3 regions of the Bradyrhizobium sp. NDS-1 genome follow, and region 3 is predicted to be linked to each of the others. Evidence: predicted binding sites of a transcription regulator. Region 3 holds the regulator's gene; each other region holds the start of a gene.
What was found. Region 3 encodes LexA, which represses DNA repair genes until DNA is damaged. Its sites were predicted from a motif close to TGTTCNNNNTGTGTTCNG; they were not measured.
Positions count from the first base shown of each region.

Region 1: RX330_RS26270 (ImuA family protein) is a predicted target of LexA. The motif match lies at 3,522-3,539, and genes of this name have one in related genera.
Region 2: recA (recombinase RecA) is a predicted target of LexA. The motif match lies at 2,319-2,336, and genes of this name have one in related genera.

Region 1 covers NZ_CP136628.1:5,619,179-5,625,558, forward strand. Annotated here, with positions in the region: gene RX330_RS26260 (error-prone DNA polymerase) at 1-1,192, opposite strand, end outside; gene RX330_RS26265 (Y-family DNA polymerase) at 1,189-2,772, opposite strand; gene RX330_RS26270 (ImuA family protein) at 2,663-3,457, opposite strand; gene RX330_RS26275 (putative DNA modification/repair radical SAM protein) at 3,619-4,854, shown strand; gene RX330_RS26280 (UdgX family uracil-DNA binding protein) at 4,854-6,296, shown strand.
Region 2 covers NZ_CP136628.1:3,061,715-3,068,094, reverse strand. Annotated here, with positions in the region: gene RX330_RS14195 (hypothetical protein) at 53-1,054, opposite strand; gene recA (recombinase RecA) at 1,157-2,245, opposite strand; gene RX330_RS14185 (PBECR2 nuclease fold domain-containing protein) at 3,247-3,648, opposite strand; gene RX330_RS14180 (winged helix-turn-helix domain-containing protein) at 3,683-4,207, opposite strand; tRNA gene RX330_RS14175 (tRNA-OTHER) at 4,611-4,683, shown strand; gene RX330_RS14170 (transposase) at 4,844-5,746, shown strand; gene RX330_RS14165 (OB-fold protein) at 5,755-6,380, opposite strand, start outside.
Region 3 covers NZ_CP136628.1:3,916,959-3,923,338, reverse strand. Annotated here, with positions in the region: gene RX330_RS18505 (HAD family hydrolase) at 1-110, shown strand, start outside; gene RX330_RS18500 (hypothetical protein) at 271-477, shown strand; gene glp (gephyrin-like molybdotransferase Glp) at 695-1,906, shown strand; gene lexA (transcriptional repressor LexA) at 2,083-2,784, shown strand; gene RX330_RS18485 (hypothetical protein) at 3,176-3,610, shown strand; gene RX330_RS18480 (GAF domain-containing protein) at 3,819-4,757, shown strand; gene RX330_RS18475 (ComEC/Rec2 family competence protein) at 4,765-6,380, opposite strand, start outside.

The DNA of each region.
Region 1 (6,380 bases), 1.7 Mb from region 3:
CGCGGCGAGAATGTTCGAAATCGACGTCGATGTCGGGCGGCTCCAGCCGCTCCTTGGAGATGAAGCGCTCGAACAACAGATCGACCTTGGTCGGATCGACCGAGGTGATGCCGAGCACGTAGCACACGGCCGAATTCGCCGCCGATCCCCGCCCCTGGCACAGAATGTTCTGGCTGCGCGCATAGTGCACGATGTCATGCACGGTGAGAAAATAATGCGCGTATTTCAGCTCGGCGATCAGCGCGAGCTCCTTCTTCAGGGTCGCGCGCAACTTGTCGTCGATCTTACCGCCGAAATATTTGTCGACGCCCGCCCATGTCAGATCCTCCAGATGCCCTTGCGCGGTCTTTCCCGGCGGCACCGGCTCATCAGGATATTGGTATTTGAGCTGGTCGAGCGAGAAATCGATCCTGTCCGCAAAGCGCATGGTCTCCGCGATCGCCTCGGGGAAATCGCGGAACAGCCGCGCCATCTCCCGCGGCGTCTTCAAGAACCGCTCGGCATTGGCTTCCAGCTTCCGCCCGACCGCCTCGATCGTGGTCTTTTCCCGGATGCAGGTCAGCACGTCCTGGAGAGGACGGCGTGCGGGATCGTGATAAAGCACCTCGTTGGTCGCGAGCAGCGTAACCTTTGCCTTCGTGGCGAGATCATCGAGCCGCGACAGCCGGCGCCGGTCATCGCCGCGATAGACCAGGCTCGCCGCCAGCCACACGCCCTCGGCGCGGCTGTCCCTGAGCTTTGCGAGAACATCCAGCGCCGGAGCCGGCTCGAAGCGATGTGGCAGCGTCAGGACCAGGAGCTGGCCTTCCGAAAACTCCAGCAGATCAGCAAAGGTAAGACGGCATTCCCCCTTCTCGATCCGCGTGACGTCGTCGCCGCGCTTGCCCCGAGTGAGGAGCCGGCACAGCCGACCATAGGCGGCGCGGTCGCGCGGATAGGCAAGAATGTCTGGCGTGCCGTCGACGAAGACGATACGCGCGCCGATCAGGAGCTTCGGCTTGTGCAGCACCTTGTCGTTGTCGAGCTCCTTGTAGGCCCGCACCACGCCGGCAAGCGTGTTGTGGTCGGCGATGCCGATCACAGGAATTCCCAAAGCGCTGGCCTGATGCACATAGGATCGCGGGTCCGAACCGCCGCGCAGGAAAGAAAAATTCGTGGTGATGCCGATCTCGGCATAAGCAGGCGTATTCATGCGAAGAGACCGTGCACATACCATTTCGCAGGAATGGACTTGCCTTCCTTGTTAATCAGCTCGTCGTAGAGACCGTCGCGAAAGATCCAGAAGCGCAAGCCTTCGGCGTTCTCGATACGGAAATAATCCCGCGTCAGCTGCTTGCCGCCCCGCCACCATTCCATGGCGATGCGCTCGGGCCCTTCCACCCGCACCACGGCATGCTGGGCGCGCCGCCAGGTGAATCGATGCGGCGGACCGTCAGGCACGGTTGCGAACGGCACCGTGACCAGTTCCGGCTTGTCGAACAGCCGCAAGGGGCGCAGCGGCGGTTCGCTCTCGACCCGTACAGGCCATTCGGCTTGCATGGCAGCGGCGAGATGATGCTGCGCCGGCGCGGCCAGCGCCGCACATTCGGGGATATGCGTATCCTGCGGCAGGTGCACGACGACGCGCTTTCCCCCGATGCGGGCGGCGATGCGATCGATCAGCGCGGCGAGCTCGTCATTGTCGTGGACATGGGCGTCGAGATCGCGCTGCTCCTGCACCACGATCTCGGTGCGGCTCGCCGACAGCCGCACCATGTCGAAGCCGAAGCCGGGATCGAGGGGATCGGCGAGCGCATCAAGGCGCTCGCGAAACAGACGGTCGATGACGGCGCTTTTCGTCACCGGACGGCCGGTTTCGACCGTGATCGCGCATACCACGCCGTCGGTGCGGAAGAACGCCGCCTCCAGGCGCCGCGCGCCCTTGCCCTGCTTCTCCATGGAGGCGATCAACGTGTCCGCAAGCCGCGACAGCGTCATCGCGATCATGGTGTCGGTCGCGATCGGCTCGGCAAAGCGCTTCTCCACGATGTAATCGGGCAGCGGTTTGCGCGGACTGATCGGCGCATCGCCCTGCCCCAGCGCATGCGCGAGCAGCGTGGAGAACCGCGCGCCGAACCGTGCCGTGATTTCGCCCGGCGCGCGCGCGGCGACGTCGCCGATGGTCTTCAGGCCGGCGCGGCGCAGGCCGGTGGTGACGGCCTCGCCCGCCCCGAGCGCGGACACCGGAAACCGATCGATCGCCGCCGCCTCTCCGCCATCGGGAACGACGCTGCCCGATGCCTGCCGCGTCAGCGTACGCGCACAGACCGACGTGCCGGCGATCGCCGCACCGACGGCAAAGCCCTGCCGGGCAAGCGCACGGACCAGCGTCGTTAGCAGCGCAGCCTCGCCGCCGAACAGATGGGCGCAGCCCGTAATATCCAGGAACAGCCCGTGCGGCGGATCGAGCGCGACCAACGGCGTGAAGCGGTCGCACCAGTCGGCGATGTCGCTGAGCGTCTTCGCATCGGCGGCAATATCGGCGTCGAACACACGCAAATCCGGGCACATCGCCCGCGCATTGGCCAGCGGCTGGCCGATATACAAGCCGAGGCGCTCGGCGGCCTCGTCCAGCGCATGGATCACCAGCGCGTTGTTGTCCTTGATGACGACGATGCTGGGTTCATCCGGCGCGCCGCTGCTCAACTGCAAAAACCGCTGGATCCGGTCGATGGGCAGGCGCGGCAGCCACAGGCTGAGAATACGTCGACGGCTCACTGAACTGGCACTCATCACATTTCCATTCCATGATCCACCGGCCGCACGGGCCATGACGATTGCGTAACAACTCGGCATCGAAGCGCGGCGCGCCCCAGGCACTCCACACCGAGCCCGGCGGCGAATGCGCCGCGCGCAGCATCCATCGCGTCTCCGCGGTCGACGGCAAAGGCTGCGCGGCCATGCGCAGCATCAGGCCGGTGACGCCGGAAGATTGCGCCGCCAGCGTCAGCTTGCGGCTCGCCACCAGATCGAACTGCCTGATATCGCCCCAGAGCTCGAGCACGACGGCGCCCAGCGCATCGCAGGCGAGCGCGTCGGCCGAGGTGCGCAGCGCGCTCTCGACATCGGCGGCGCGCACCATCACCATGCGGCGCGGATCAAGGCCGAGCTCGGCGAGGCCGCTCATCGACAGCGCGCCTGTCTCGATGTCCGAAAAATCCTGCCGCACCCACAGCAGCGGCTTACGCGCCGTCACGCGGCCCGCGAGCCCGGTGACAAAACCCGTCGCGGCGGCGCCCTGACGCCCCTCGCAAAACACCTCATGGATCGCCGCGCGCGCCAGCCCGCCCTTCAGCGCGCCGTCGGCCTCGTGATGGCCGAGCGCGACGCGGTCATGCTGATGCACGACCTCCGCCGTCTCGATGCGCTCGATCTGGCCACGCAAGATCGCAAGCGCGCTGCTACGTGCGCCGCTCATGCTCGCCGCTCCTCGGAAATTTGGTGCCGTGGTCTTCAAAAGAAGAACCAGCGGCTGGCTCATTTGTTCATGATATGTTCTAATATAAAGCTAACGGCGCCCGAAGAGTCAATCGAATTGGCGCGCCTAGGGATTCATGAGCGGAATCAAAGGGATTCTTGATGGACGTACAACGCAAGCTGGAAATCCTGGCGGATGCCGCCAAGTACGACGCGTCCTGTGCCTCCAGCGGCACCGAGAAGCGGGATTCCCGCGACGGCAAGGGCATGGGCTCGACCGCGCCCGGCATGGGCATCTGTCATTCCTACGCGCCGGACGGACGCTGCATCTCCCTGCTCAAGGTGCTGCTGACCAATGCCTGCAATTTCGATTGCCTCTATTGCGTCAACCGCGCCTCCTCCAACGTGGCGCGCGCCCGCTTCACCATCGACGAACTGGTCAAACTCACACTCGACTTCTACCGGCGCAATTACATCGAAGGGCTGTTCCTCTCCTCCGGCATCATCCGCAGTCCCGACTACACCATGGAGCAGGTGGTCAGCGTCGCGCGCAAATTGCGCGAGGAGCATCACTTCCGCGGCTACATTCATCTGAAGACCATCCCCGAAGCCGACGACGCGCTGATTGCGGAAGCCGGCAAATATGCCGACCGCCTCTCCATCAATATCGAGATGCCCCAGGAAACCAGCCTGCAGCAATTCGCGCCGGAGAAGGACGTGCGCGCGATCCGCCGCACCATGGGCCGGCTACGGCTGAAGCTCGACGAAGCCGAGGAAGCTCGCAGCGCGAAGACGAAAGCCAAGCCGCAGCGTTTCGCGCCCGCCGGGCAAAGCACGCAGATGATCGTCGGCGCCGACGCGGCCTCCGATCACACCATTCTCCACACCAGCGCCAATCTCTACGGCGCCTACCGGCTGCGGCGCGTCTACTATTCCGCGTTCAGCCCGATCCCCGACGCCAGCCGCGCGCTGCCCTTGCGCGCGCCGCCCTTGCTGCGCGAGCACCGGCTCTACCAGGCCGACTGGCTGATGCGGTTCTACGGCTTCGACGTTGCGGAGATCGTCGACGAGAGCGCGATGCTGCCGCTCGACATCGATCCAAAGCTCGCCTGGGCGTTGCGCCATCGCGACCATTTTCCACTCGACGTCAACCGCGCCAGCCGCGAGGAGCTTTTGCGCGTGCCGGGCTTCGGCACCAGGACGGTTGAACGCATCATCGCGACACGCCGCACCACCACGATCCGCCTCACCGATCTCGCGCGGCTTCACGTGCCCAAGCACAAGGCGCTACCGTTCATCGTCCTCAGCGATCACCGCCCCTCACCGCATCGTCTCGACGAGGCGCGACTGATCGAGCGGTTCAAGCCGAAGGCAACGCAACTGGGGTTTGGCTTCTGATGCAGTACATCACCCTCGACACCGAAACCGATTTCGACGGCTGGCGCAAAGCCGCGCGGACGCTCGTGCTTCATCTTGTGAAGCCCACCGATGTCACCTGGGCCGTGCAGGGCGGCGAAGCCGAACTGTTCGCGCCGCCCTCGCCGTTTCCGATCCTCGAGGTGAATGACGGCACCTTCAGCGTATCAGCAAAATTCGTCGAGCTCGCCAAGGCCGCGATCCTGCACCGTGATGTCGAGCGCTTTGCGATTCTCTATCGCCTGCTGTGGCGGCTGAGGGACCATCACGATCTCATCGAAATCGCGACCGATCCCGATGTCGCGCAGGTCACCGCCATGGCGAAAGCGGTCTATCGCGACGAGCACAAGATGCACGCCTTCGTGCGCTTCCGCGAGATCGGCCGGGAACGCGCGGCGCATTACGTCGCCTGGTTCGAACCGGAGCATCACATCGTCGAGCTCGCCGCGCCGTTCTTCGCCCGGCGCTTTGCCGACATGCCCTGGTCGATCCTGACGCCCGATTTGTGCGCGCATTGGGACGGCCACGCGCTCTCGTTCACACCGGGTGTCAGCAGGAGCGAAGCACCGGGCGCGGACCGGCTGGAGGAAACCTGGCGGCGCTACTATGCCAGCATCTTCAATCCGGCCCGGCTCAAGGTGAAGGCGATGCAGGCCGAGATGCCGAAGAAATACTGGAGGAACCTGCCCGAGGCTTCGATCATTAAGCCTCTGATCGAGGACGCCGAGCGCATGACCGGTGCCATGATCGCCAATGCCGCAACCGATCCGCACAAGCCTCAGAGGCGGCCGGAGGCTCCGATGAAGCGCAAGACCACAGTCGACAATCTCGAAGCTCTGCGCGAGGAAGCCGCGCATTGCCGCGCCTGCCATCTCTACAAGGACGCGACCCAGACCGTGTTCGGCGAAGGCCCGAGATCGGCAAACATCATGCTGGTCGGCGAGCAGCCCGGCGACAAGGAAGACCTCGCCGGCCATCCCTTCGTCGGTCCGGCCGGCCAGATGCTCGACCGTGCACTCGCGGAGGCCGGTGTCGACCGCAAGAAGGTCTATGTCACCAACGCGGTCAAACACTTCAAATTCGTGCCGCGTGGAAAGATCCGCCTGCACCAGAAGCCGAATACGCCTGAGATCCGGGCGTGCCGGCAATGGTATGAGCGGGAAGTTTCAGCAATTCAGCCCGATCTGATCGTGGCGATGGGGGCCACGGCTGCGCAAAGCGTGTTCGGCAAGATCACCCCGATCGGCAAGACCCGCGGTCGCCTCATCGAGCTTCCTGATGGGCGCAAGGCTTTGGTGACGGTGCACCCCTCCTATCTGCTGCGGCTACCCGATCCGGAAGCGAAGCTGCTGGAATATCAGCGCTTTGTCGAAGATTTGAAGATTGCTGCCAGCTTGCAGAAGAAGGCGGCGCGGGCCGCCTGAATATAACTGGAAGGAACGGCTTTGCGCGAACGGCTTTGCGCCGTTGTTGGCGAGCCGATCCGTCAAGAAGAACGAGCCCGCGCA
Region 2 (6,380 bases), 860 kb from region 3:
TGGGCACGGCGCTTGCGCGCCTTTGCCCACCCTACGATCCTACGGTCCCGACCTAAGGCGCAACCAACACTCGCCTTTGCCCATCCCAACGCCAGAGCCGTTCGTTGGTGAGGAGCGTGCCGCCCCACCAGCGTCTGATCGGATTATGACGGCGGAAATCCTCCCGGCCCTCCAGAACCGCTTTGCCGAATTCGGTCAGCGACAGGCGGCTCCGGCGATAGGCGGCGTTGCGACTGCGCGCGTTGTCCGGATCGAGTGTCGCCAGCTTGGCGTCCAGACCCGCGATCGCTGGCGCAGGGCCGAATGCAAGTCCTTCGAGCAGCGCGCCCAACTCCCATCGATCGAACATCCCCGTCCCCAGAGCACCCGGCCGAAATAGTTCATCGGTACGATTGTGCCCTGTTGCGATGAGTTCGATAAGCCGCGTCTCGGTCGCCCCCAGTCCCGTCGTTGAAGGCAACTCTGCGAGCAGGTCTTCCATGGCAGGCTTCAGAAAACGCAAACTGCCGAGCTGTCTGCCGAGCAGCCCGGCGCAAAGCTCTGGCGTCGGCGCACGGTAAGCCTCCCAGGCCATGCTGGCGATCGCAAAATCGCTTTCTGCCAGATCGAACTCCTGCACGTCGCGCAGACGAAGCGCGGCTGGGTCGGCTCCGCGCAGGTCGAAATCGACATGTCGCAACCGCAGCTTCTCAGTGGCGGATGGTGGTTTGGAACGCAGGTAATCGAGGATCCAGACCAGCTGCAATTGACTGTTTGGTTCGGAGTCGAACCACAGTTCGATGACATCGACCCCGTAATTCTCGCAGACCCAGAGCAACGCGCCAGCTCGATCCTGTCGCCTGAGAAGGAGCGAATAGCGGACGGGAACGCAATCCGACCAGTGCATCTCATCGTACCATGTCCTGGACTCGCGCCAGGCGAGATAACCGTTGAGATGGCCAGCTGACGGAAGTGGCCCCGAAACGAAGCGATAGATGAAGGGAATGACCAAGTCAGCACGATCCGCGAGCGCGAGGCTGACGCCGGACGAACTCGTCAGGATCACGCGCTTCATGGTCGGCAGGCCCCTCTCATGCAAAACGAAACGGGCGCTGACGACGTCGGCAACTCAACGTCTTCAGCGCCCGCTCCTCGCGAAAAACCTTCGCGTTAAGACTTACTCGTCCGCCGGCTCCTCGCCGTCGGCGTCGCGCTCCGGCGTGCCGGCCAGGATCTGCTCGGCGATCAGGCCGGAGTTCTGGCGGATCGAGGTCTCGATCTTGGCGGTGATGTCGGGGTTGGCCTTCAGGAACGCTTTCGAGTTCTCGCGGCCCTGGCCGAGGCGCTGGCTGTCATAGGAGAACCAGGCGCCTGACTTCTCGACGATGCCGGCCTTGACGCCGAGATCGAGGATCTCGCCCATCTTGGACACGCCCTCGCCGTACATGATGTCGAACTCGACCTGCTTGAAGGGCGGCGCCAGCTTGTTCTTCACCACCTTGACACGGGTGGTGTTGCCGACCACCTCGTCGCGCTCCTTGATCGCGCCGATGCGGCGGATGTCGAGGCGGACGGAGGCGTAGAATTTCAGCGCGTTGCCGCCGGTGGTGGTCTCGGGCGAGCCGTACATCACACCGATCTTCATGCGGATCTGGTTGATGAAGATCACCATGGTGTTGGACTTGTTGATCGAGGCCGTCAGCTTGCGCAGCGCCTGGCTCATCAACCGCGCTTGCAGGCCCGGCAGCGCATCGCCCATCTCGCCCTCGAGCTCGGCTTTCGGCACCAGGGCCGCGACCGAATCCACCACCAGAACGTCGACCGCACCCGAGCGCACCAGCGTGTCGCAGATTTCCAGCGCCTGCTCACCGGTGTCAGGCTGCGAGATCAGGAGCTCGTCGATGTTGACGCCCAGCTTTCTGGCATAGACCGGGTCGAGCGCGTGCTCGGCGTCGATGAAGGCGCAGATGCCGCCCTTCTTCTGCGCTTCCGCCACCGTGTGCAGCGCCAAGGTCGTCTTGCCTGAGGATTCCGGCCCGTAGATTTCCACGACACGCCCCTTGGGCAGGCCGCCGATGCCGAGCGCGATATCGAGCCCGAGGGACCCGGACGAGACCGCCTCGACATCCATCGAGCGATCGTTCTTGCCGAGCTTCATCACCGAGCCCTTGCCGAACTGGCGCTCGATCTGAGAGAGCGCGGCGGCCAGAGCTTTACTCTTGTCCATGGAAGATCCTTCGACGATACGCAGGGCAGTGGCGGACATTGGGTCGTGCTCCTTATGGCGAGGATTCGCGTGAGGGACAAACGGTTGCGAGGCGGCTCGTCGACAAAAGCAATGTACCCTATTTGTTCTAGGTTCGCAATATGTTCTTTTGGGCTTTCGTGGCGGTGGCCTGTTTCCGAGCGCAGTGGCCTAGTTTGATTTTGGGAGTGGCCTGATTTGAAAACGGAACTCAAATCGTTGAGGTGAATCAATCCTTACCGGATCAACGCTGATGGAATGCAACGATGAGCAACGAGGGTCCGCCACAGAAGAAGCCCGCGGACGATCAGCGGACCGACGAAGCTCGGCAGGTCGTGCAAGAGCATATCGACGATCAAAAGGCGCTTATCAGGAAGCTCCGCAAGGAGCATTGACCCCCCCCTCAGCATGGTGTCCTGTTTTGACCAGACAAGCCGCGCCGAAGTAGATCTAATCGCGGCATGAATTTTACCGCGGACGAATGCAGACAGAAGGCCGCCGAACAGCTAGCGCAGGCTGAGCGTAATATTGGCCGCCGAAAGACGGCGCTCCAAAACTCGGCTGAGGCGTGGTTGCTGCTTGCTAGCAGGCTAGAGCCTCCTCCGAAAAAGTAAGGCCGCCTCAGTTGGCGGCCCCCTGTGTGTCTCACCCAGTCCGTTACCTCGGAGGGTAACTTTGCAGGGACCTGCAAATAGGTCCGTTTCGGGGTGGAATTCCGAGATTTCATCCTTATATCGAACCTGAAGCCGGACTTTTGGCACAAATTCCCCGGCAAAAGTAACCAAAGTGTCACTGTTTTGGGCTACTTCAGCCTTGCGGAAACAAAACCGCTATGCGAGGGTTGTCCAACGGGAAGCGAGTTTTGAGGTGAGAACGGCCTCCTCACGCGCCTGATGATCGAACGTTCGTCAGGCAAAGTAGTCGAGCAATCGGCGAAGAGATCTGGGTGTGGGCATCCCAGCAAATCTAATTTCCCGAAAGTATACTAAAAGGGCTCCGATCTGCATCGGAGCCCTTTTCAGTTAGACTACCACGACCTTCAAGAAACCCTTCAATCGCCTGGCGTTAGCCTTCTTCTCAGACACCATATAAAAACTTGATATCTGATAGCAGCCGTTTTCGTCGGGAACCAATTCGACCGCGACTAAAACCAGCGCTCCAAGAGCTGCTACATACCCCCAAATCTCGATACCGCTATTGTTGTGATCGTCTCCGATATAGCGGGGGTTCGCGATCACACTTGCAAGGTGCGGCAAACACTTAGGATAGTCTTGGGGGTGGCGTTTATTCGCGTGGCGCTGAGCGCCCCGGGTCAATATGACATCTCCTGCATCAATCTCCGTCCCCAACGTCTTATTGACCGCTGCCACCGGCAGCGGCCCGATAATCAAATCAGGGTTTTTGGAGGGACTGTGCTTTGCCATAACCGATGGGCCGCCTCATTGGGCGGCCTCTTTCTTATTCCAGCGCGGCATCAAGCCCGATCTTCCCGGGCTCTTGTTGAGGCTTCTTATCGTCCTTCTTTTCGTCGTCCTTCACCTTGAAGCTTCGGTTTGGGTACCATTCTTTCAGGCCCCAAGTCCCGCGCCCCACTCTCACCACGTCACCAACCTCAGTCATACGACGGGTCAGCACCGATCCAATGGTGTTCGCGGGCTCTTTAGAGTTCATGTGAAGGCCGCCAGCCTTGAACATGGCGGCGAAATCGGGATTCTTTAGTGGGGTTCGCTTGTGTGCAAGTAGGGCTTTCGCCGCGTCAACGATAGACATGCCCAGGAGAGCCCCGGGGTGATCCAGAGAGCCATTATTCGGCTTTGAAGCCCCTCCCGACGGAGCAGCGCCACCGGCATTAGAACTGCCGCCCATGGCGCCGCCGCGCAGCCCTTCAATGGCGGCAATAGCTTGCGCAATCTGATCGCGCTTCGCGTAGAGATCAGCCAAGACCGTCTCGTAAGGGTCGATTCCCTTAGATTCGTCAGACATTTGTTGCTCCCAACGCACCTATGTGCTATAGGATTAAGAGTGCCGTTGCGAAGCGGCACAAAGCAAAGACGCCCTTGTAGGCGGGTCATAAGGGGTCACGGACCCCCACTCGCTTGTTGGACCGTCATCTTCTTCGCAACCTCCTCTGCTCTTGACCGGGTGAGGACATAGGGCGCGCTAGGACCGTGAATCCTGCGCGCCCTTTTTATTGCACGATACCAAACCTCAATCAAGCGTTACTATTCTATCCACAGGCCACCTGTGTGGAAATCTTCCCACCAAAAATAGAGATACCATTCTAGTCGTAAATCCACTCACAAAACCAAACATTGCTTGACTTGCTGGGATTGGAAACATACAAACAAAAAAGCCGCATCGGTTGGACGATGCGGCTTCGAAAAGGTGCCCTGTAGTCTAATGGTAGGACGCTCGCTGTTACACGCGGAGAGGTCCGGGTTCTAATCCCGGCAGGGCAGCCGAGAATTAGCGGGACCGACGGCGCTGGAACGCTGCCGATCCCTAGCCATCGAACCCGAGATTGCGCCCCGGGCCGGACGACCAAATCAGAATATACGCCCTGGAAGGCGTATTTTCTAGAGTCCGCCGGGGCCAATCCAAAACGAGGATTGCGCCCTCATGAACGTCCTGTCCCGAGATAAGCAAGTTGAAGTCATTGCCGCCCTTTGCGAGGGCGTCGGCATCCGTACCGCCTCGCGTCTTACCGGCGTCAACCGTGGCACCGTCGCCAGCCTGGCCCTCCGTGTCGGCATGGGCTGCATGGAGCTGCACGACCGCATCATGGTCGGCGTCCGCACCGAACGCCTTGAACTTGACGAGCTTTGGAGCTTCGTCGGCAAGAAGCAAAAGAACGTCCAGCGTCACGAGATCAACGCCAAGGGTGATCAGTACGTTTTCATCGGCATGGCCGGGACGCAGAAGGCAATCATTAGCTGGGGCGTCGGCAAGCGGAATGCCGAAAGCACGATGGACTTCCTACACGACCTGCGCCAGCGCGTGATCGGCCAGCCGGAGATCAGCACGGACGGCTTCCACCCCTACCGGGTAGCAATCCGCGACGCCTTCGGCCCGGACGCTTCCCATGGCGTGATCGTAAAGACCTACAGCGTAACCCATCTGGTAAAGGAAGCGCAGGGCCGCTACTCGCCCGCCGCCGTAGTAGCTGTAAGCCGTGACGTAGTATCGGGCGATCCCGAGCAGTACGTTTCAACCAGCTACGTTGAACGCCAGAACCTTTCGCTGCGCATGGCGTCGCGTCGGTTCACCCGCCTCACGAACGGCTTTAGCAAGAAGCTGGACAACCACGTTGCCGCCGTCGCGCTGTACGTTGCGCATTACAATCTGTGCCGCGTCCATGAAGCCCTGCGCACGACCCCAGCGAAGGCACTGGGGCTGGCCGACAGGGCTTGGACCATTGCGCAGCTTGTGGATGCTGCGCTCGCTGTGGCGCCCGCGCTGCCCACGGAGACCCCGCCAGATCGGCGCCGGAAGTTCGTGGTAATTCAAGGTGGCCGCGCATAAGCGCGGTCTTAGCTAACCAGCTCGCATTGTCTAATTTTGACGCTGATAGTGTCTATCGCGTGAAGCTCTCCTCGAACCGTGATTTTGGCGCCTTGCGTAATATGAGAGATGTGGTCTCTGAATTCCGTCAGGAACGTCGCCGAGACCATCTTACGGTTGACGAAAAGAATGACGATGATGTAGTGGCCCATAATTTCGGAAATGTCGGCAACCTCGCCGGTGACGGATATCCATTTTCCTAAATAATTGGCCGCCAACGCGTCGCCTTGGAGCGACGTCTTATCTTTGTACAGGTTGAGCAGAAATTCGGGACTAGCGTCAATAAATATCCTCTGGGCGGCCACCGCCACAGCAGGTTTAACCCCGACTGGATTGGCTTGTTCGATGCCCTCTGATTTCTCAAGCTGAGGAATCATTTGTTGATCTGTTTTTCGCTTAGGCAACATGATTGATGCCGCCGCGGTCAGAACCAAAATCGCGAACCACGACACGGGATTTGTCGCGATTTGATGAATCGCGCCAGTAATTGCTGGAGGTGAGGCCTCTTTGACGGCGTTCCAAGCCATCCCAAGAGCCATGCATATAGCTGCAATCCCGAATAGTCCGGAAATTAAGGCTGGGTGCTTCCAACCGG
Region 3 (6,380 bases):
TCGACGATCTCGCCGAGAACATCGAGGGAGCCCGGGCACGCGGCCTGACCGCCGTGCATGTCACCTCGCCGCGCGATGTCGGGAACGCATTGAAGGCACTGGGCATCTGAGGCCAGCCGGCCGTCGCCGCGGAACCGGCCTCCCGAAGGCAAAATTTGCACAGAATGGGGAACCAGTTCCCTTTGTGCATTTTTGTACAGAGTTCCGGGAACGGAATACCGCCCTTAGGACTCATGAGTCCGTTGGGACTTCTACATCGGACTTATCGACGTGCTGGGCAAAACCTATCTCACCAAGCAAGCCTCTCTCCTGCTTGAATTCGCAAGAACCACCTCGGATTCTGACCTTTCCGCCAAGCTGATCAGCAAGGCCGCCGACCTGAAATCCTTGGCCGATCCGCTACCGGACAAGGATCAAGGTCCCAAAGCTCCCGACGTCGCACTGGACGACGGCTCGGACCGACCGAGCGGGAGTTGACCGATGCTGGCCGTGGTGCTCGTCCTTCTCGTGCTCGCCATGGCCATCCTCATCCCGGTCTGTCTCGCCTTCCGGATCATGCCGCGACGGACGTGAGCTGCGTCCTCCGCTGGGGCCACGCAGGCTAAATCACCCTGCGTGCTGCTTTGCCTCGCGCCCGCACTCGGATAGAACTCTCGCCGGCCATTTATCGATGTGCTCAGCAGGAGTTTAGCCCTTGGCTTTGATGCCCGTTTCTGACGCGCTTGCCGCGGTACTGGCGGGTGCGGAGCCGCTGGCTGAACAGATGGCTCCGCTCGACGATGCCTACCATCGCGTGCTCGCGCGCGACGTCGCGGCGCGGCGCACGCAGCCGCCGCAGGCGATGTCGGCGATGGACGGCTATGCCGTCCGCGCCGCCGATGCGGCAACGATCGATTCCCGGCTGACGGTCATCGGCGAGGTCGCGGCGGGCCGTCCTTTCGCAAGAACGGTCGGCGCCGGCGAAGCCGTACGGATCTTCACCGGCGGCGTCATTCCCGACGGCGCCGACGCCGTCGTGATCCAGGAGGACACCGTCGCGGACGACAGCTGCGTCACGATCAAGCAAGCCGCGATCGCCGGACGGCACATCCGCCCGGTAGGCGTCGACTTCCGTGAAGGCGACGTCCTCTTGCGCAAGGGAACCCGGCTGACGGAGCGCGATCTCGCGCTCGCCGCCGCCATGAACTACCCCCACCTCGCCGTCTGCCGCCGTCCGAAGGTCGCGATCCTCGCCACCGGCGACGAACTGGTGATGCCGGGCTCAACGCCCGGGCACGGCCAGATCGTCTATTCCAATGGCTACGCCCTGCACGCGCTCGCCCGCAGCGAGGGCGCCGAGACCATCGACCTCGGTGTTGCCGCAGATACGCTTGCAGCCACCTCCGCCGGCATCCGCCGCGCCCGCGAGACCGAAACCGATATCCTGGTCACGACGGGCGGCGCATCTGTCGGCGACCACGATCTGGTCCAGCAAGCGCTCCGGGACGAAGGCATCTCAATGGCGTTCTGGAAGATCGCGATTCGGCCCGGCAAGCCGATGATGCACGGACGGCTCGGCGCGATGCGCGTGATCGGCCTGCCCGGCAATCCGGTGTCCTCCTATGTGTGCGCCTTCCTGTTCATGGTGCCGCTGATTCGCGCGCTGTCGGGCCGTTCGGTGATTCATCATCGCCGCGAGCGGGCCGTACTGGGCCGCGATCTCGGCGCCAACGACCAGCGCGAGGATTATCTGCGCGCGCGCCTGGAGCTGCGCGACGACGGCGCGCTCGTCGCCGTTCCCGTTAGCCATCAGGACTCCTCTCTGCTTGCGAATCTTGCTGCAGCACAGGTACTTCTCGTGCGCCCGCCGTTCGCGCCGAAGGCCGAGGCGGGCAGCCCTTGCGAGGTGCTGCGCCTCCCCGTCTGAACTGCGCGGCCACACGCATTCCGCGAACTCGCCCCTGTTCACGGTAAATTAAGCAGTTGCGGAACATGTATCGAACATATAGTGTCCGTTCATGATTTGTTTCGAGCATGTAGCGGCTTATCGCTGAATTCATCGTCTCGGAATCGAACGGCATCAACCGGGGGACTTAGGTCGAGATGTTAACGCGCAAACAATACGAGCTTCTGCGGTTCATCAGTGAACGTTTGAAGGAAAGCGGCGTGCCGCCGTCCTTCGACGAGATGAAGGATGCGCTCGACCTGCGCTCGAAGTCGGGCATCCACCGCCTGATCACCGCGCTCGAGGAGCGCGGCTTCATCCGCCGCCTGCCCAACCGCGCTCGGGCCATCGAAGTCATCAAGCTGCCGGAGCTTCAGGCTGCGGCCGGCAACCGGCGCGGCTTCACGCCGAGCGTCATCGAGGGCAATCTCGGCAAGGTGCGCGCGAGCTCCAGCCCGCCCGTCGACGAGGGCGAGCGGCCCGTCGCAGTGCCCGTGATGGGCCGCATCGCGGCCGGCACGCCGATCGAGGCGTTGCAGACCCGCAGCCACACCATCAGCGTGCCGCCCGACATGCTCGGCTCCGGCGAGCACTACGCGCTCGAAGTGCGCGGCGATTCCATGGTCGAGGCCGGCATCCTCGACGGCGACATGGCGCTGATCCAGCGCAACGAGAGCGCCGATACCGGCGACATCGTGGTGGCGCTGATCGACGACGAGGAGGCCACGCTCAAGCGCTTCCGCCGCCGCGGCGCCTCGATCGCACTCGAGCCCGCCAATGCCGCTTATGAGGTGCGCATCCTGCCGCCGAACCGCGTGAAGATTCAGGGCAAGCTGATCGGGCTTTACCGGAAGTACTGAGAGCCCTCGGCGGTCATTCGATACCCATGATTCCGACTGGAGCGGATCTGATCCGCTCCTGCTGGACAATCTTCTGGTCTTGCGCAGATTGTCCGGCCCCTCTTCAGAGGCGACGCCTCGGCGTGTCGCCACAAGCCCCCATTGCTTCGCGGTCTCGAGTCCTCGAGCAGACATGACGCATCGGCGCCCGCGCGCCGCTGACGTTGGTCCTCGCCGAATGCATTGATGTGAGCTTTGTTCCTGTCGGATTCGAAAAGATAATTTGATCGCGTCCCGCAGACCAGCCGCAGATTTGCCTACAACCAAGCAGAGCGTTGCGTGCTTCCACTCTGATAGAGGCTTGCGCCTCCGAGGGAGGCGCGGGTTGCTATCTTCGAATGAGGAGCACCCGATGTGTGACTACAGCCTGCATGCCGTTGCATCGCGCCCCGCCGAAGTCGGCGAGACGATCGTGTCGACAACGTTCCGCGGCACCTCGACGCGTGGCTTTGCTTCTGCCGCCGATCCGACCGTGGCCGTCTGTCTGCTGCCCGGGACGGAGCTCGCCTTCGCCGACAACGTCCGCTACGACAATCGCTGGATCTGGACGCGCACCGTCAATTCGCGCGTCGGCAAGTTCGGCAAGATCGATCCGCACATTCCCGATCGCCACCACGACGCGATCGAATTCCCTGACGGTAAATACGTGCTTGTGACACAACTCGTCGAAGGCCAGCGTGCCACCGTGTTGCAATTGCCGGTGACCCAGCCCGTCGGCGAGCGCGAGCACAAGCCGCAGATCATCGACGACAGCCGGTCGCCGGTCACGCGCCTGCCGATCGGCTGACGCCACCTCGACTGACAACTGGATGCCGCCAGGATTGAAGTGCCATCGCCGGCAGACGCCGGCGAGATGGCATGGTTCGTGTTTTCACGAACATCGATCGGCCCGCCCGGCGCCGCACGAAGTTTGAGCCGTCCTGCCTGAATTTTGAACGTCCGCTCCGCAGCCAAATGACCGATGCTGTCGTGGTTTGAGGCGGCGGACACGCTCGATGAAGACCTTCATTCGCGTCGTTGAACTCTGGGTGCCCGACCGGACGCGCAGGCGTCTGGAATTCGGCGGCGGCCTCTACGGCGAAGGGCTGTCCGCGTTCAAGTCCGTGAGCGAGGACCTGCACTTCGGATATGACGAGGGACTTCCCGGCAAGGCCTGGGCCTCTGGCCATCCCGTCATCCTCACGACCTTCGCCAACTCCTATTTCAAACGGACCGAGCAGGCCGTCGCGGCCGGCCTCACCTGCGGCGTGGCGGTGCCGGTGTTCGCGGGCGAATTCCTGCAAGCCGTGATGGTGCTGTTCTGCGGGGACGACGAGGCGCATGTCGGCGCGATCGAACTCTGGCACAACGATCCCGATCGCTCCCACGAGATGGCGCTCGTCAACGGCTATTACGGCATGGCGGACATGTTCGAATTCAACTCCCGCCACACCAGGTTTCCGCGCGGCTTCGGCCTGCCCGGACGCACCTGGAAGGCGGGTCTGCCGCTGATCATCAAGGACCTGCACGACGCCAAGAGCTTCCTGCGCTGGGAGGACGCGGCCAAGATCGGGATCAATTTGGGGGTCGGCGTGCCCTACCGAACCGGCACCGAGACGTGGGTTCTGACATTGCTCTCCGCGCAGGCAACCCCGATTGCGCGACGCTTCGAGATCTGGGTCCCGAACGAGGCCCGCTCAGTGCTGGTCTTTCGCGCCGGCGATTGCAGCGCGCAGACCGACCTTGCCGCGCTCTACGCGGGTAGATCCATCGGCAGGGGCGAAGGCAGCATCGGCGGCGCATGGGCCACCGGCATGCCGGCGCTCGACGACGATCTCACCCATGACAGCTCGATCGCCGGCTCCGAGGCCCGCGTAGCCGGGCTGAGCCGGATGGTGGCCCTGCCGGTCATCGACAACGCAAGGCTGGAAGCCGTGCTGGCCTGGTATCTGTAAATCGCAATCAATCGTCGGCCTGCAAGTCAGCCTCCGACGGCGTAGCGTCCCGGTTGCGGAGCGCCACCTTCGGCGCAAGGCTGCCGTCGAAATCACCTTCGCCGGCACCGGCGGGCAACCACGGGCGGTTCGTGCCTCTCGCCCTCACCGCCTGCACGGAAAAACCCTCGCCACGCTGCGTCAGGGCCAGCGCACCCTGGCGAGCGAGCCGCTGCCGATCGACCACCATTGCCGCGCAATCGGGCGGCGCGGGCCGCGACGCCACCACCAGTGCAGCCCGGCTGCAATCGTCCGCCAGCGCGTCGATGCGCGAGGCCAGCGCGACCAGCCGCCCGTCGGCGAGCGGCGTCACGCAGCCGGACTCGTCGCACGACACGCCCTCGGCCAGCGCGCTGCTGCCGGCATCGCGCGGATCAGCGTCGGCCGCCAGCCACTCCTTCAGCAGGAAATTGTCCTTGCCCGTCCTGATCAGGTGCAACCGCCCGTCCCCGCCGCGCACCGCGACGCTCGCGCCATCCCCTGCAATCAGGATATCGGGCTGCCGCACCGACAGGCCCCAGGCGATGGAGGCCAGCAGCACCACGGCACCGCACCAGCGCAGGGGCGTCCGCAGCAGACCCATCACGATGATGCCGAGGCTTGCTGCAATCAGTGGCGCGATGCCAAAGGCTGGAATGCGGCCGACCGCGCCCGGCAAGGCCGCCACCCAGCGCGAGACCGCAACCATCCAGTCGATGCCAATCCCCATCAGCCACCAGAACGCGCCGTCGAGCCCGAAGGGCGCCGCGAGCAATCCCAACAGGCCTGCCGGCATCACCAGTGCGGAGACCACCGGCATCGCACCGAGATTGGCGAGCACGCCGTAGGGCGTGACGCGATGGAAGTGGAAGGCGGCATAGGGCGTGGTCGCAAGCCCCGCGATCAGGGAGGCCAGGAACAGCATCGCGATCTCGCGGCCGCCCCACAGCGCGACGCGCGCCGTCGCCGAATGATCAGGCGAGGCAAGCAGGTTCGGCATGCCGATCTGCACCAGCGCCACCAGCCCGAGCGTCGCGGCGAAGGACATCTGAAAACTGGGATGCACCAGCGCCTCGGGCGCAACCGCGAGCACGATCAGCGCCGCCACGGCCAGGGTGCGGAAGGTGATGGCGCGGCGATCGACCATCACCGCGATCAGCACCACGGCGGTCATGAAAAACGAGCGTTGCGTCGCGACCTCCGCACCCGACAGCAGAAGATAGAACGCGGCCGCCACCAGGGCGGCTGCGGCCGACCATTTCTTGATGGCGAAGCCGACTGCGAGGCCCGGGATCAGGGCCAGCAACGCGCGCACCGCGAAGAAGACGACGCCCGCGACCACCGCCATGTGATAGCCCGAGATCGAAAGAACGTGTCCGAGTCCCGAGATGAACATCGCATCGTTCACGGGCGCGGAAATCGCATCACGCCGTCCGGTGAGCAGCGCCGTCGCGATCGCGCGGTTGTCGCCCTCGAGCGTTGAGCGGATGCGGGCGTCGATGGCATCGCGCAGGCCCTGCATGAAAGCGGCATAGCGCAGCCGCAGGCCACCGGCATCCGGCGGGACAGAAGCCGTGATCGCGCCCATCACGAAGCCGGAGGCGC